Regions from separate parts of the Streptomyces sp. NPDC087263 genome, predicted to be linked through region 3. Evidence: riboswitches for the same ligand, from Rfam matches in the RefSeq annotation. Region 3 holds a riboswitch; each other region holds the start of a gene.
The links. A riboswitch is a leader RNA that binds a small molecule or an ion and turns the genes downstream of it on or off. The one in region 3 is predicted to bind cyclic di-AMP.
Positions count from the first base shown of each region.

Region 1: another riboswitch for cyclic di-AMP. It lies ahead of ACIPC1_RS35335 (LysM peptidoglycan-binding domain-containing protein); the one in region 3 lies ahead of ACIPC1_RS30295 (NlpC/P60 family protein).
Region 2: another riboswitch for cyclic di-AMP. It lies ahead of ACIPC1_RS22160 (M23 family metallopeptidase); the one in region 3 lies ahead of ACIPC1_RS30295 (NlpC/P60 family protein).

Region 1 covers NZ_JBIUYT010000013.1:264,391-268,649, reverse strand. The annotation lists gene ACIPC1_RS35340 (CocE/NonD family hydrolase) at 1-1,935, shown strand, start outside; cyclic di-AMP (ydaO/yuaA leader) riboswitch at 2,221-2,414, shown strand; gene ACIPC1_RS35335 (LysM peptidoglycan-binding domain-containing protein) at 2,418-3,176, shown strand; gene ACIPC1_RS35330 (HAD family hydrolase) at 3,450-4,256, opposite strand.
Region 2 covers NZ_JBIUYT010000006.1:432,823-437,081, forward strand. The annotation lists gene ACIPC1_RS22150 (HPr family phosphocarrier protein) at 101-382, shown strand; gene ACIPC1_RS22155 (GntR family transcriptional regulator) at 642-1,337, opposite strand; gene ACIPC1_RS22160 (M23 family metallopeptidase) at 1,562-2,314, opposite strand; cyclic di-AMP (ydaO/yuaA leader) riboswitch at 2,327-2,487, opposite strand; gene ACIPC1_RS22165 (M16 family metallopeptidase) at 2,680-4,068, opposite strand; gene ACIPC1_RS22170 (M16 family metallopeptidase) at 4,065-4,259, opposite strand, start outside.
Region 3 covers NZ_JBIUYT010000010.1:137,884-142,142, reverse strand. The annotation lists gene ACIPC1_RS30300 (tellurite resistance/C4-dicarboxylate transporter family protein) at 1-479, opposite strand, end outside; gene ACIPC1_RS30295 (NlpC/P60 family protein) at 639-1,787, opposite strand; cyclic di-AMP (ydaO/yuaA leader) riboswitch at 1,795-1,966, opposite strand; gene pcrA (DNA helicase PcrA) at 2,444-4,259, shown strand, end outside.

The DNA.
Region 1 (4,259 bases), on a different contig from region 3:
CGCATCTGGCGCCCCCTGACCGACGAGCCCGTACCGGCGCTCCTCGAATACCTCCCCTACCGCCTCACGGACTGGACGGCGCCGCGCGACTGGCAGCGCCATCCCTGGTACGCCGGTCACGGCTACGCCTCCGTCCGCGTGGACGTCCGCGGCCACGGCAACTCGGAGGGCATGCCGACGGACGAGTACTCGGAGGTGGAGCTGGCCGACGGCGTGGAGGTGGTCAACTGGCTTGCGTCCCAGCCCTGGTGCTCGGGCAAGGTCGGCATGTTCGGGATCTCCTGGGGAGGCTTCAACTCCCTCCAGATCGCGGCCCTCGCACCCGAGCCGCTCAAAGCGGTCGTCACGGTCTGCTCGACGGACGACCGCTACGACAACGACGTGCACTACATGGGCGGTTCCGTCCTCGCCGTCGACATGCACGCCTGGGCGGCCACCATGCTCGCCTTCGTCGCCCGCCCGCCGGACCCGGTGCACGTCGGCGAGGTGATGTGGCACGACCTGTGGGTGAAACGCCTGGCGGCGGTGGAGCCGTACCTCCACACCTGGCTGTCCCACCAGACCCGGGACGCGTACTGGAAGCACGGCAGCGTCTGCGAGGACTACGGCGCCATCCAGGCCGCCGTCCTCGCGGTGGGCGGCTGGCACGACCCGTACCGCGACACGGTGTTGCGGCTGGTCGAGAACCTGCCACCGGATCGCGTACGAGGCCTGATCGGCCCCTGGTCGCACCAGTACCCCGACCGGGGCCTGCCGCCGGGCCCCGCGATCGGCTTCCTCCAGGAGACCCTGCGCTGGTGGGACCACTGGCTGCGCGACGGGGACAGCGGAGTGATGGACGGGAACACAGGAGTGATGTCCGAGCCGCTCCTGCGCTCGTACGTCATGGACGCGCACCCTCCGGCAACGGTGTACGACACCTTGCCGGGCCGCTGGGTGGGCGACGAGGTCTGGCCGTCCCCCTCCGTGACACCCATCTCGTACGGCCTCCGGGGCGCACCGGTACTGGTCCGCTCGCCGCAGCACACGGGTGTCGACGCGGGCCGCTTCTTCCCCTTCGGGAACGACGCGGATCTGCCGCCGGACCAGCGGGAGGAGGACGGACGGTCGGCGTACTTCGAGTTCGAAGTCCCGGAGGAGACATGGGTGTTGGGCCGCCCGAAGGTGCGATTGCGACTGACGTCGGAGGCTGAACGCGGCCAAGTGATCGCCCGGCTCTGCGACATGGCCCCCGACGGCTCCTCCACCCTCGTCACCCGAGGCGTACTGAACCTGTCGGCGCGCCATGGCCGTGACCGGGCGGTTCCCTGGAAGCCGGGCTCCACGGAGGACGTGGTCTTCGAGCTGAACGGCATCGGTTACTCGTTCCCGCCCGGTCACCGGATCCGGCTCGCGGTCTCCTCCGCGTACTGGCCCTGGATCTGGCCCCAGCCGGGCTCGGAGGCGGGCTTCACCCTGGACCCTGCGGGCAGCGCACTCGAACTCCCCGTACGGGCAAGGCAGTCGACGTTCCCGATCGCCTTCGAGGAGCCGGAGGAGTCCGCACCCCTGGGAGTGGTCGTGCCGGCGACTCTGGACGAACCCCGCCCCGAACGCCTCGTCGTGCGCGATGTGGCCAAGGGCGAGTGGCGCCTCGAAGTCGACCCCCACTACGGCGGCACCCGCGTCTATCCCGACGGTCTCGAATTCACGGAGGACGCGCTGGAGACGTACACGATCAACGAGTCGGATCCGCTGTCGGCCCGCACGCGCTCGACGTGGTCGATCCGGCTGCACCGCCCGGAGTCGGCATGGGACGCGAGGGTAGAGACCCGCTCCGAAATCACCTGCGACGGCGATGACTTCATCACCTCGAACGAGGTGATCTGCCGGGACGGGGACGAGGTGGTTTTCCACCGGACGTGGGAGAAGAGGATCCCGCGGACGGTGGGGTAGCGCTGCGGTCGGCAGCCCTCGCGGGTTGCCCGTATTGCACCTTGATTGCCTGCGGTGCCGCTTTGTTCATGCTTGGTCGCGTGAAATGAGTCACGTCCACACAAGATCGACGTCTCGGTCCGTCTCGGAATGCCTCACAATTGCCCATTCGCGAAAGGCAAGTTGAGTTTCATATTCCGGACACAATCGGGCGATTCACCCTGTTGTGTGTGCAGGCGAAAGCGATCTACGGCGTCAAATCGGGCCTTGTTCCAGACATGTGCTCTCGCATACGTTCACGTCGATCCAGGTGGAACGCCGAATCCTGCCGCCGCCTGGAACCCCACCCATCCACACGCTCACGGCAGGAGCGGGGGACCCAGGTAAGCCGCCGATCCGGACACCGGAACGGCTAGGGGTGAAGCCGCACCCACCCATGCGGCCGGGCAGCTCCCGCCCGAACCCGACAGCTCACCTCGCAGGCGCCGGAGAGGAATTTCGTCATGCCCGCACGAGGCAAGCACCGCCGCCCCAGGACCAGCAACCTCACCCGCGGCATGGTCGCCGCCGGAACGGGCGGAGCCGCGCTCGCACTCCCCCTGGTGAGCGCGACCGGCGCGCACGCCGCCACCGCGACCAGCGTTCCGGCTCAGGCAACCGCCGCGACGAAGGCCGCTCCGGCCGCCGTCCCCGACGTCAAGCTCGTCACGTACAAGGTCGTCTCGGGCGACACCCTGTCCAAGATCGCGCGGGAGCACACCAAGGACGCCGGCTGGCAGGCGCTCTACAAGGCCAACGCCGCGGTCATCGGCTCCGACCCGGCGCTGCTTCGCCCGGGCACCACTCTGACCGTGGGCACGACGAAAACCACCCAGACGTCCACGAAGTCCGCGGAGTCGACCGCTTCGACCACCAAGTCCGCGGCGGTTCCCGCGACCTACAGCAACGATCTCGACGGCTGGATCAAGGAATCCCTGGCCGTCATGGCCCAGTCCGGGATTCCGGGCACCTACGACGGCATCTACCGCAACATCATCCGCGAGTCCGCGGGCAACCCCGCCGCCATCAACAACTGGGACTCCAACGCCGCCGCGGGCACCCCCTCCAAGGGCCTTCTCCAGGTCATCGACCCGACCTTCGCCGCCTACCACGTGGCCGGCACGTCGATGGACCCCTACGACCCGGTCGCGAACATCACGGCGGCCTGCAACTACGCCGCGGCGAAGTACGGCTCGATCGACAACGTCAACGGGGCCTACTGACGGGGCAGTTCGGACGTATGACTGTGGGTGGTGTCTGCCCCGGGCAAGCGGGCGCCCGGGGCAGACACACCGCCGACTGAGCAGCCGTACCGACAACCGCCCGCCAACCGGGCAGCCGTAGCGACACCCGGGCACGGGCACGGGCACCCGGCAGCTGTACCGACCACCGGGCACAGGCACCCGGGCAGCCGTACCGACAACCGGGCACAGGCACCCGCCAAGGGCAGACGCACCGACAACCGGGCGGGCATCCGAGCCGAACACCCAGGGCCGCTAGCCGAAGAGCCGCTCCAACACCACCGCGATCCCGTCCTCCTCGTTCGACAGCGTCACCTCGTCCGCCATCGCCTTCAGCTCCGGGTGGGCATTGGCCATGGCCACGCCCCGCGCGGCCCAGTCGAACATCGGGATGTCGTTGGGCATGTCGCCGAAAGCGATGGTGGCGGAGGAGGTGAGGCCGAGGTGACGGGCGGCGAGGGCCAGACCCGTCGCCTTGGTCACGCCGCATGGCTGGAGTTCGACCGTCCCCGGCCCCGACATGGTGACGGTCGCCAGCGAACCGGCCACCGCACGCGCCGTCATCGCCAACTCGTCGTCGGACAGGTAGGGGTGACGGAGCAACACCTTGCTGATCGGTTCCGCCCACAGGTCGTCACGCCGCTGCACCCGCACCGCCGGGAGCGTCGGATGCGGCATCACATACCCCGGCTCGATGAGCGTGAGCCCGTCCACCCCGTCCTGGTCCACGGCCGCGTAGACCTGCCCGACCTCCGCCTCGATCTTGCCGAGCGCCGTCTCGGCCAGCTCCCTGTCCAGGGCCACCGACCACAGCAGACGGTCCGCCCCCGCGTCGTACAACTGTGCCCCCTGCCCGCACACCGCCAGCCCCTGGCTGCCGAGTTCGTCGAGCAGCGGCCGCACTCTCGGCGCGGGCCGACCCGTCACCACCAGATGCCGAGCACCCTTGGCCGTGGCCTTCGCCAACGCGGCCCGCGACCGTTCGGAGAGCGTGTCGTCGCCGCGCAGCAGCGTTCCGTCCAGGTCGGTGGCGATAAGTGAATATGCAGTCGGAGCGGCCATGAT
Region 2 (4,259 bases), on a different contig from region 3:
GGGAGCGCAGGGTTTTGTCACCCTCTGGCCCGCTCCCGGCACGCTTCACCTTATGGGACACTGGTCTAGACAACCTGAGACATCTGAAGGGCAGCATCGCATGGCTGAGCGCCGCGTCAACGTCGGCTGGGCCGAGGGTCTCCACGCCCGCCCCGCCTCCATCTTCGTCCGGGCCGTCACGGCCTCCGGCGTCCCCGTGACGATCGCCAAGGCGGACGGGAACCCCTCCAACGCGGCCTCCATGCTCGCGGTCCTCGGCCTGGGCGCCCAGGGCGGCGAGGAGATCGTCCTCGCCTCCGACGCCGAGGGTGCGGACGCCGCGCTCGACCGACTGGCGAAGCTGGTCTCCGAGGGGCTTGAGGAGCTTCCGGAGACCGTCTGAGATTCGGCGCCGGCGCCTGGCGCTTCGATGGCCGCGTCCATCGCTGCGCCGGCGGTGTCCATCACTGCGGCGGTGTCCATCGCCGCAGTGATGGTCATCGCCGCGGTGGCGGCGTCCATCACTTCGATGGCGCTTTTCATCGCTCCAAAACACCGGCAAGGGCCCGCCCGAATTATCGGGTGGGCCCTTCGCATTTCCCTTGTGCGGGCAGCGTAAATAATCTCCCGCGAATTACTTCTCTTTGTATACGGCGCTCATGTTAATGCCGCAGGCCCGTCATGTTTACGGGATGTTGCGAAGTTCTCACACGATCCGGGCGGTCGGCTCCGCCGGGAAAGCGGAGGCGGTGTACGACCGTCGCGCGTTCGGTGTGCAGGGCCGTGATCGCCCGCGCCCGCTCACTGTCGCCGCGCGCGACGGCGTCCACGATCCCGCCGTGCTCCGCCCAGGACTCCGCCGGGTTGGCCGGTGCCTCGACCGCGTACATCCAGGCGATCTTGTGCCGCAGCTGGGCCAGCGTGGAGGTCAGCGCGGGGCTGCCGGAGGCCTGCGCGAGGGTCTCGTGGAACCAGCCGCCCAGCGAGCGCAGATCCTCGCTGTTGCCCCTCCGCGCCCGCTCCTGACCCAGCCTGACCAGGCCTCGGAGCACCTTGAGGTGCGCCTCGGTGCGACGCTGCGCGGCCCGTGCGGCGCCCAGCGGCTCCAGGAGCATGCGCATCTCCAGCAGGTCGGCGGCCTCCTGCTCGGTCGGCTCCGCGACGCACGCGCCCGCGTGCCGCCGGGTGACCACGAAGCCCTCGGCCTCCAGGGTGCGCAGTGCCTCGCGTACGGGGACGCGCGAGACGCCGTAGCGGCGCGCCAGCAGTTCCTCGGTGAGCCGGCTGCCACGCTCGTAGACACCCGCGACGATGTCGTCGCGGATCGCTGTGCATACCGAGTGCGCAGGAACACGCATACCGGACCTCCGCTTTAATCCCCGTGAAACGCCGTCGATTGGCGCTTGTTCAGTGACTCTATTGCAGAGACTCGGAATTTCCGATGGCGGACCGAAATCCATGGATATTTTTTGGACAGGTAGTCGTTCGAAACGGTTCGAAACGACAAGGTCCCGGCTCGTTCGGGCCGGGACCTTGTGAAGTACCTATGCGAGTGATCGGACGTTCACACGCCGCGTCCGTGTCAAACGTTCACGCCGTGCGAACGGAGGTATGCGACGGGGTCGATGTCCGAGCCGTACTCGGCGGTCGTGCGGGCCTCGAAGTGGAGGTGCGGCCCGGTGGTGTTGCCGGTGGCCCCGGAGAGGCCTATTTGCTGACCCGGGGTGACCGTCTGGCCCACGGAGACACCGATGGACGACAGGTGGCCGTACATCGTGTAGGTACCGTCGTTCATCCTGAGGACGATCTGGTTGCCGTACGCGCCGCCCCAGCCGGCCGTGACGACCGTGCCGGAGCCGACCGCGTGGACCGAGGTCCCGGACGCGGCGTGGAAGTCGACGCCGGTGTGACTGCCGGACGACCAGAGGCTGCCGCCGGTCTTGTAGCCGGTGGAGATGTACGAGCCGGTGATCGGCGCGACGAAGGTGTTGAGGCGCTTGCGCTCGGCCGCGCGGGCGGCGCGTTCCTTGGCCTCGCGCTCCTCCTCGGCCTTCTTCTCGGCGGCCGCATCGGCCTTCTTCTGCGCGGCGGCCTCGTCGGCGGCCTGCTGCTGGGCGGCGGCCTGCGCGTCGATCTGGTCGGCGATCGAGTGACCGATCTCGACGGCCTGGGTCAGACCGGTCTGCTCGACGGAGTTGTCCGCGGCGAGCGCCGGGGCGGCCAGGGTGCCGAGGACACCGGTCGTGGTGAGCGCCGCGACGCCGAGGGCGTTCGTGGTCGTGCGCTTCACGCGGCTCGGGCGACGGTGCCTGCCTGTGCCACAGGTGAACGCCATGTAGGGGCTGATCCTTTCCTTCCTTCTCGCCTACCGGGTTAGCTGACGGGTTCGGAGCAGGAAGGTCTCCTACGGACCACCTCCGAAGAGGGCGTCCGATTCACCCCAGGGACTACGTATGGGTCCCCGGCTCCCCTGGCTCGCGCCGTACGGGGACTCGGCGATGACTGTCCGGTGCCGCGGGCGCGGCGCACTGCCTGACGAACAGCCGGACCGACGCTAAACGGGACATCTTTCAATCGACAAACGGATCACGCCTTTTGTAGCGCATGCCACAGGGCAGACAGGCAACCTCCCTATCAATACGGACAAATGGGGGCCCAGGAGACTCTGTGGTCTCCTGGGCCCCCAGGGGAGCTGCTGTCCTACTCCGCCGGAACGACGGTCACTTCACCGATTCCGAGGGCCTTGACGGGCTCCTCGATCTGCGCGGCGTCGCCCACCAGGACGGTCACCAGCCGGTCCACGGGGAAGGCGCTCACGGCGGCCGCGGTGGCCTCCACCGTGCCGGTGGCGGCGAGCTGCCGGTACAGCGTCGCCTGGTAGTCGTCCGGCAGGTGCTGCTCGACCTGGTCGGCCAGCGTGCCCGCGACGGCCGCCGCCGTCTCGAACTTGAGGGGCGCCACGCCCACCAGGTTCTGTACGGCGACATCACGCTCGGCGTCTGTCAGGCCCTCCGCGGCAAGGGTCCGCAGCACCTTCCAGAGGTCCTCGAGCGCCGGGCCGGTGTTCGGGGTGTCCACGGAGCCGCTGATGGCGAGCATCGCGATGCCCGTACCGTCCGGGGCCGAGCGCAGCACCTGGCCGAACGCCCGCACACCGTAGGTGTAACCCTTTTCCTCGCGCAGGACGCGGTCCAGGCGCGAGGTGAGGGTGCCGCCGAGGCAGTACGTGCCGAGGACCTGGGCGGGCCACACACGCTCGTGCCGGTCGGCGCCGACACGGCCGATGAGCAGCTGGGTCTGGACGGCGCCGGGGCGGTCCACGATGACGACCCGGCCGGTGTCGTCGGCGGTCACCGGCGGCACGGGGAGCGGCTCGGCGGACGAGCCGGTCCAGGCGCCGAGCGTGTCGGCGAGCAGCGCGTCGAGGTCGACTCCGGTGAGGTCGCCGACGATCACCGCGGTGGCCGTGGCGGGGCGGACATGCTTCTCGTAGAAGGCGCGTACGCCCGCCGAGTCGATCGCCGTGACCGTCCCCTCGGTGCCCTGGCGCGGGCGCGACATGCGCGATGTGGCCGGGAACAGCTCCTTGGAGAGCTCCTTCGCGGCGCGGCGGCCCGGGTTGGCGGTCTCGTGCGGGATCTCGTCCAGTCGATTTCGCACCAGCCGCTCGACCTCGCTGTCCGCGAACGCCGGTGCCCTCAGGGCGTCGGCGAGCAGATCGAGGGCCTTGGAGAGGCGCGATACGGGGACTTCGAGCGACAGACGTACGCCGGGGTGGTCGGCATACGCGTCGAGCGTGGCGCCGCAGCGCTCCAGCTCTGCGGCGAACTCCTCGGCGGAGAGCTTGTCGGTGCCTTCGGAGAAGGCCCGCGCCATGATCGTGGCGATACCGTCGAGGCCCGCGGGCTCGGCATCCAGCGGCGCGGCGAGCAGCACCTCCACGGCGACGACCTGCTGGCCGGGGCGGTGGCAGCGCAGCACGGTCAGGCCGTTGCCCAGGGTGCCCCTGTCCGGTGCGGGAAAGGCCCACGGCCTGGCCTCGCCGGCCTGCGGCTGGGGGTGGAACTCCATGGTGGCGAGCTCGGTCACTTCGCCGCCTCCTCGTCGGTGTCTTCAGCGTCTTCGGCGTCTTCAGCGGCGATCGGTTCGTAGACCAGCACCGCGCGGTTGTCGGGGCGCAGGCGGGACTTGGCGACCTCCTGGACCTCCTCGGCGGTGATGTCCAGGACGCGCTGTACGGCGGTCAGGGCGAGCTGCGGGTCGCCGAACAGGACGGCGTA
Region 3 (4,259 bases):
TGCGCGAGCCAGTCCGCGCCCACGGCCGCGGCGAGCGTGGCGCCCAGCACGGAGAGCCCCTGCGTGGCCACGCACACGAGGAACACCCCGCCCGGCATACGACGACTCCAGTGCCGTACGACGGCGAGGAGCAGCGCCGGCCACAGCACGGCCGACAGTGCCAGCAGGGCCTCGGCGACCTCCTGCCACCCCAGCGCGGACAGCCGCATGCCGAGCACCGTCGTCGCCGCGACGGCGGTGAGCGCGGGGGGCGTGCTCGCCTCCGTCGCCCAGCGCGACCGGTCCCGTACCAGCCGTACGACGAAGTCCGCGGCGAGCGCGAGCCAGGCGACGGACGTCAGGGCCAGTGCGGCACGGGACAGCGTCTCGTAGCCGGTCAGATGCAACCCGAGCGAGATGATGCCGGTCGCCATGACGGCGGCACCGGCGGCCGGCGGCCACTCGGCCCACCAGGTGCGGAGCTGGGAGATGGCCGGCATGGGCCCGATGCCAAGGATCTTCGGGCGGGTTGCCCGCGGGGCACGCGCGCGCGGGATGAGGAACGGGAGAGGAAAACGCGGGGCACGCACGCGCGTGGAACACGAAAACGTGCTCCACGCGCGTGCGTGCCCCGCGGAAGGTGTCGCGCGGGCGATGGGTTACGCGGGCCGTACCACGCTGTGGATGGCCGACTCGCCGTCGTAGAAGATCGACTCCTCGCGGACGTACGCGCCCGGCTTCGGGGCGTGGATCATCATGCCGTTGCCCATGTAGAGGCCGACGTGGCTGACGTCGCCGTAGAAGAAGACCAGGTCGCCGGGCTGGGCTTCGGAGAGGGAGACGGTCGTGCCGGCGGTCACCTGGTCGTAGGTGACGCGCGGGAGGATGACGTCGGCGGCCCTCCAGGCGGCTTGGGTGAGGCCCGAGCAGTCATACGAGCCGGGGCCGGTGGCGCCCCAGACGTACGGCTTGCCGACCTGACCGCGGGCGTACGAGAGGGCCTTGGCGGCCTTCGTCGCGTACGCGGCGTCGGCGGCGGTGGCCGAGCCGGAGGAGGTGCCGGTCGTCGCGCTCGACGACGACTCCTGGGCCGCCTGTGCCGCGGCGGCTGCCTGCTGCTGCGCCAGCTCCGCCGCCTTGCGCTCGGCCGCCCTGCGCTGCTCCTCCTCGATCGCGGCGAGCCGCGCCTTCTCCTCGACGGTCAGCTGCGAGAGCAGCTCGCGCGCCTTGGCGAGCTTCTGCTGGACGTCGGTCTTGGACGCCTGTAGGGCGTTCTGCGAGGTGGTCAGCGTCTCCAGGCTCCGGGAGGCCTCCGTACGCGTCTCGGTGGCGGCGGCCTGCTCCGTGACGTAGTCGTCGACAGCCGCCTTCCGGCGGTCGGTCAGACGGCTCATCAGCTGGGTCTGGTCGAAGTAGTCCTGCGGATTGTCCGCCAGCAGGAGGGAGGCGGCGTCGGGGGTCGCGGCCCCGGTGCGGTACTGCGTCGCGGCGACCGAGCCCAGCTCCTCACGCGCGGTGTTGAGCTTCTCCGTGCGCTGGGCGACGTCGTCGAGGAGGGTGTCGACCTTCTTGCGCTGCTTGGTGGTCTTCTCCTTGGCCGCGTTGTACTTGTCGGTGGCCGATTCGGCCTGCCGGTAGAGGTCGTCGACCTTCTTCTCGACCTCTTCGAGGCTCGGCTTGGACTCTTCGGAGGGCGCGGCGTTCGCCGTCTGGGAGAGCAGGGCCACCGAAGTGAGGGCCGCCGTGGCGAGAGCGGGGGCCGTGCCCGCCACGCGCGAACCCGGGAACCATTTGCGTTGCGACGCCAAGGGAGGCGACTCCTTCCATCATCCGCCTACCGGGTTAGCTGTCGGGTTCGGGCGGGTGGTTCGGAAGGGTTGCCCTACGGTCTCTGCCCGACAAGGCAGTTGGACCGATTCACCCCAAGTTCGGTGGGTCCCCGGTTCCGGCTGCCACGAGGGCGCACCGAATTCGGCGGAGGCCACCGCGGCCCGGCGACGTTCGCCGGTGGGGGTCGGGCGGCCTGATCAGCACGCTAGCCAACTCGTGCGGCTTCTGTGAAGGTTGATGTTCGAAATGCCCGATACATTTTCGTGACCTTAGTCATGAGGTTCGTCACCCCTCGTCAATTCGGCGGGATATCGGGTGAGTTGCGCGGAGGGCGATGTCCTCGCTCTCTTTCGGGCGGTCGCGGCGGGGTGCCGCCCCGGCGGGCGTCGCCGTGAACTCGTACGGCTGGAATGTGCACGGGCGGGAATGTGCACGGGCTGGAATGCGTACGACGGGAGGGTGCATGGCGGGGAAGGCGTGCGGTTTGGCCTGGCTGGTCGCAGGCTGTAACGGTGCGGTTCCGGAGGGCCGTCGGGTCTGAGGGCCCCTCGGCCGCTGAGTACCGTCACGAGTTCTGGTCGAGTTTTCGGGGTGGCGGCGGGGTGTCAGTGGGGCCGCCTAGACTCGGAGAGCGATGAGCAGCCTCTTTGATGACAGCTTCCTGGCGGACCTCAAGCCCTCGGCGGCCCATGAGGAAGAGCCCCCGCCGCCCGAGGACGGGACGGCCGAGCCGCTTCCGGACGACCTGTTCGGCGGCCGCTTCGACGTGCCGCCGAGCCGCGACGCGTACTACCGCGACGGCGCCCCGCGCCCCGTCGTGGACGCGGCCGCGCTCCTGGACGGGCTGAACGAGAACCAGCGCGCGGCTGTGGCGCACTCCGACTCCCCCCTGCTCATCGTGGCCGGTGCGGGCTCCGGCAAGACCCGCGTGCTCACGCACCGGATCGCCTATCTGCTGGGCGAGCGCCATGTCCACCCCGGCCAGATCCTCGCGATCACCTTCACCAACAAGGCCGCGGGCGAGATGAAGGAGCGCGTCGAGCACCTCGTCGGCCCGCGCGCCAACGCCATGTGGGTGATGACCTTCCACAGCGCGTGCGTACGGATCCTGCGCCGCGAGAGCAAGAGGCTCGGCTTCACCTCGTCGTTCTCGATCTACGACGCCGCCGACAGCAAGCGGCTCATGGCCCTGGTCTGCCGTGACCTGGACCTCGATCCGAAGCGTTTCCCGCCGAAGTCCTTCAGCGCCAAGATCTCGAACCTGAAGAACGAGCTGATCGACGAGGAGGACTTCGCCGCCCAGGCCACCGACGGTTTCGAGAAGACCCTCGCCCAGGCCTACGGGATGTACCAGTCGCGGCTGCGCGAGGCCAACGCGCTCGACTTCGACGACCTGATCATGACGACGGTCAACCTGCTGCGCGCCTTCCCGGACGTCGCCGAGTACTACCACCGCCGCTTCCGGCACGTCCTGGTGGACGAGTACCAGGACACCAACCACGCGCAGTACGCCCTGGTGCGCGAACTCGTCGGCACCTCCGAGCACCCCGTGGACGTCCCGCCCAGCCAGCACGACCTGCCGCCCGCCGAGCTGTGCGTCGTGGGCGACGCCGACCAGTCGATCTACGCCTTCCGCGGTGCCACCATCCGCAACATCCTCCAGTTCGAGGAGGACTACCCGAACGCGACGACGATCCTCCTGGAGCAGAACTACCGCTCCACCCAGACGATCCTCAGCGCGGCCAACGCGGTCATCGAGCGCAACGAATCCCGCCGCCCCAAGAACCTGTGGACGAACGCGGGCGCGGGTTCGAACATCACCGGCTACGTCGCCGACACCGAGCACGACGAGGCCCAGTTCGTCGCCGACGAAATAGACCGTCTCACCGACGCGGGCGACGCCAAGGCGGGCGATGTCGCGGTCTTCTACCGTACGAACGCCCAGTCCCGTGTCTTCGAAGAGGTCTTCATCCGCGTCGGCCTGCCCTACAAGGTCGTCGGCGGTGTCCGCTTCTACGAGCGCAAGGAGGTCCGGGACGTCCTCGCCTATCTGCGGGTGCTGTCGAACCCGGAGGACTCCGTTCCCATGCGCCGGATTCTCAACGTCCCCAAGCGCGGTATCGGTGACCGCGCCGAGGCGATGATCGACGCCCTCTCGCAGCGTGAGAAGATCAGTTTCCCGCAGGCGCTGCGACGCGTGGACGAGGCCTACGGAATGGCGGCCCGCTCCACGAACGCGGTCAAGCGGTTCAACACGCTGATGGAGGACCTGCGGACGATCGTGGAGTCGGGCGCGGGCCCGGCCACCGTCCTGGAGGCCGTACTCGAACGCACCGGCTACCTCGCCGAGTTGCAGGCGTCCACCGATCCACAGGACGAGACCCGGATCGAGAACCTTCAGGAACTCGCCGCCGTCGCCCTGGAGTTCGAGCAGGAGACCGGTGAGGGCG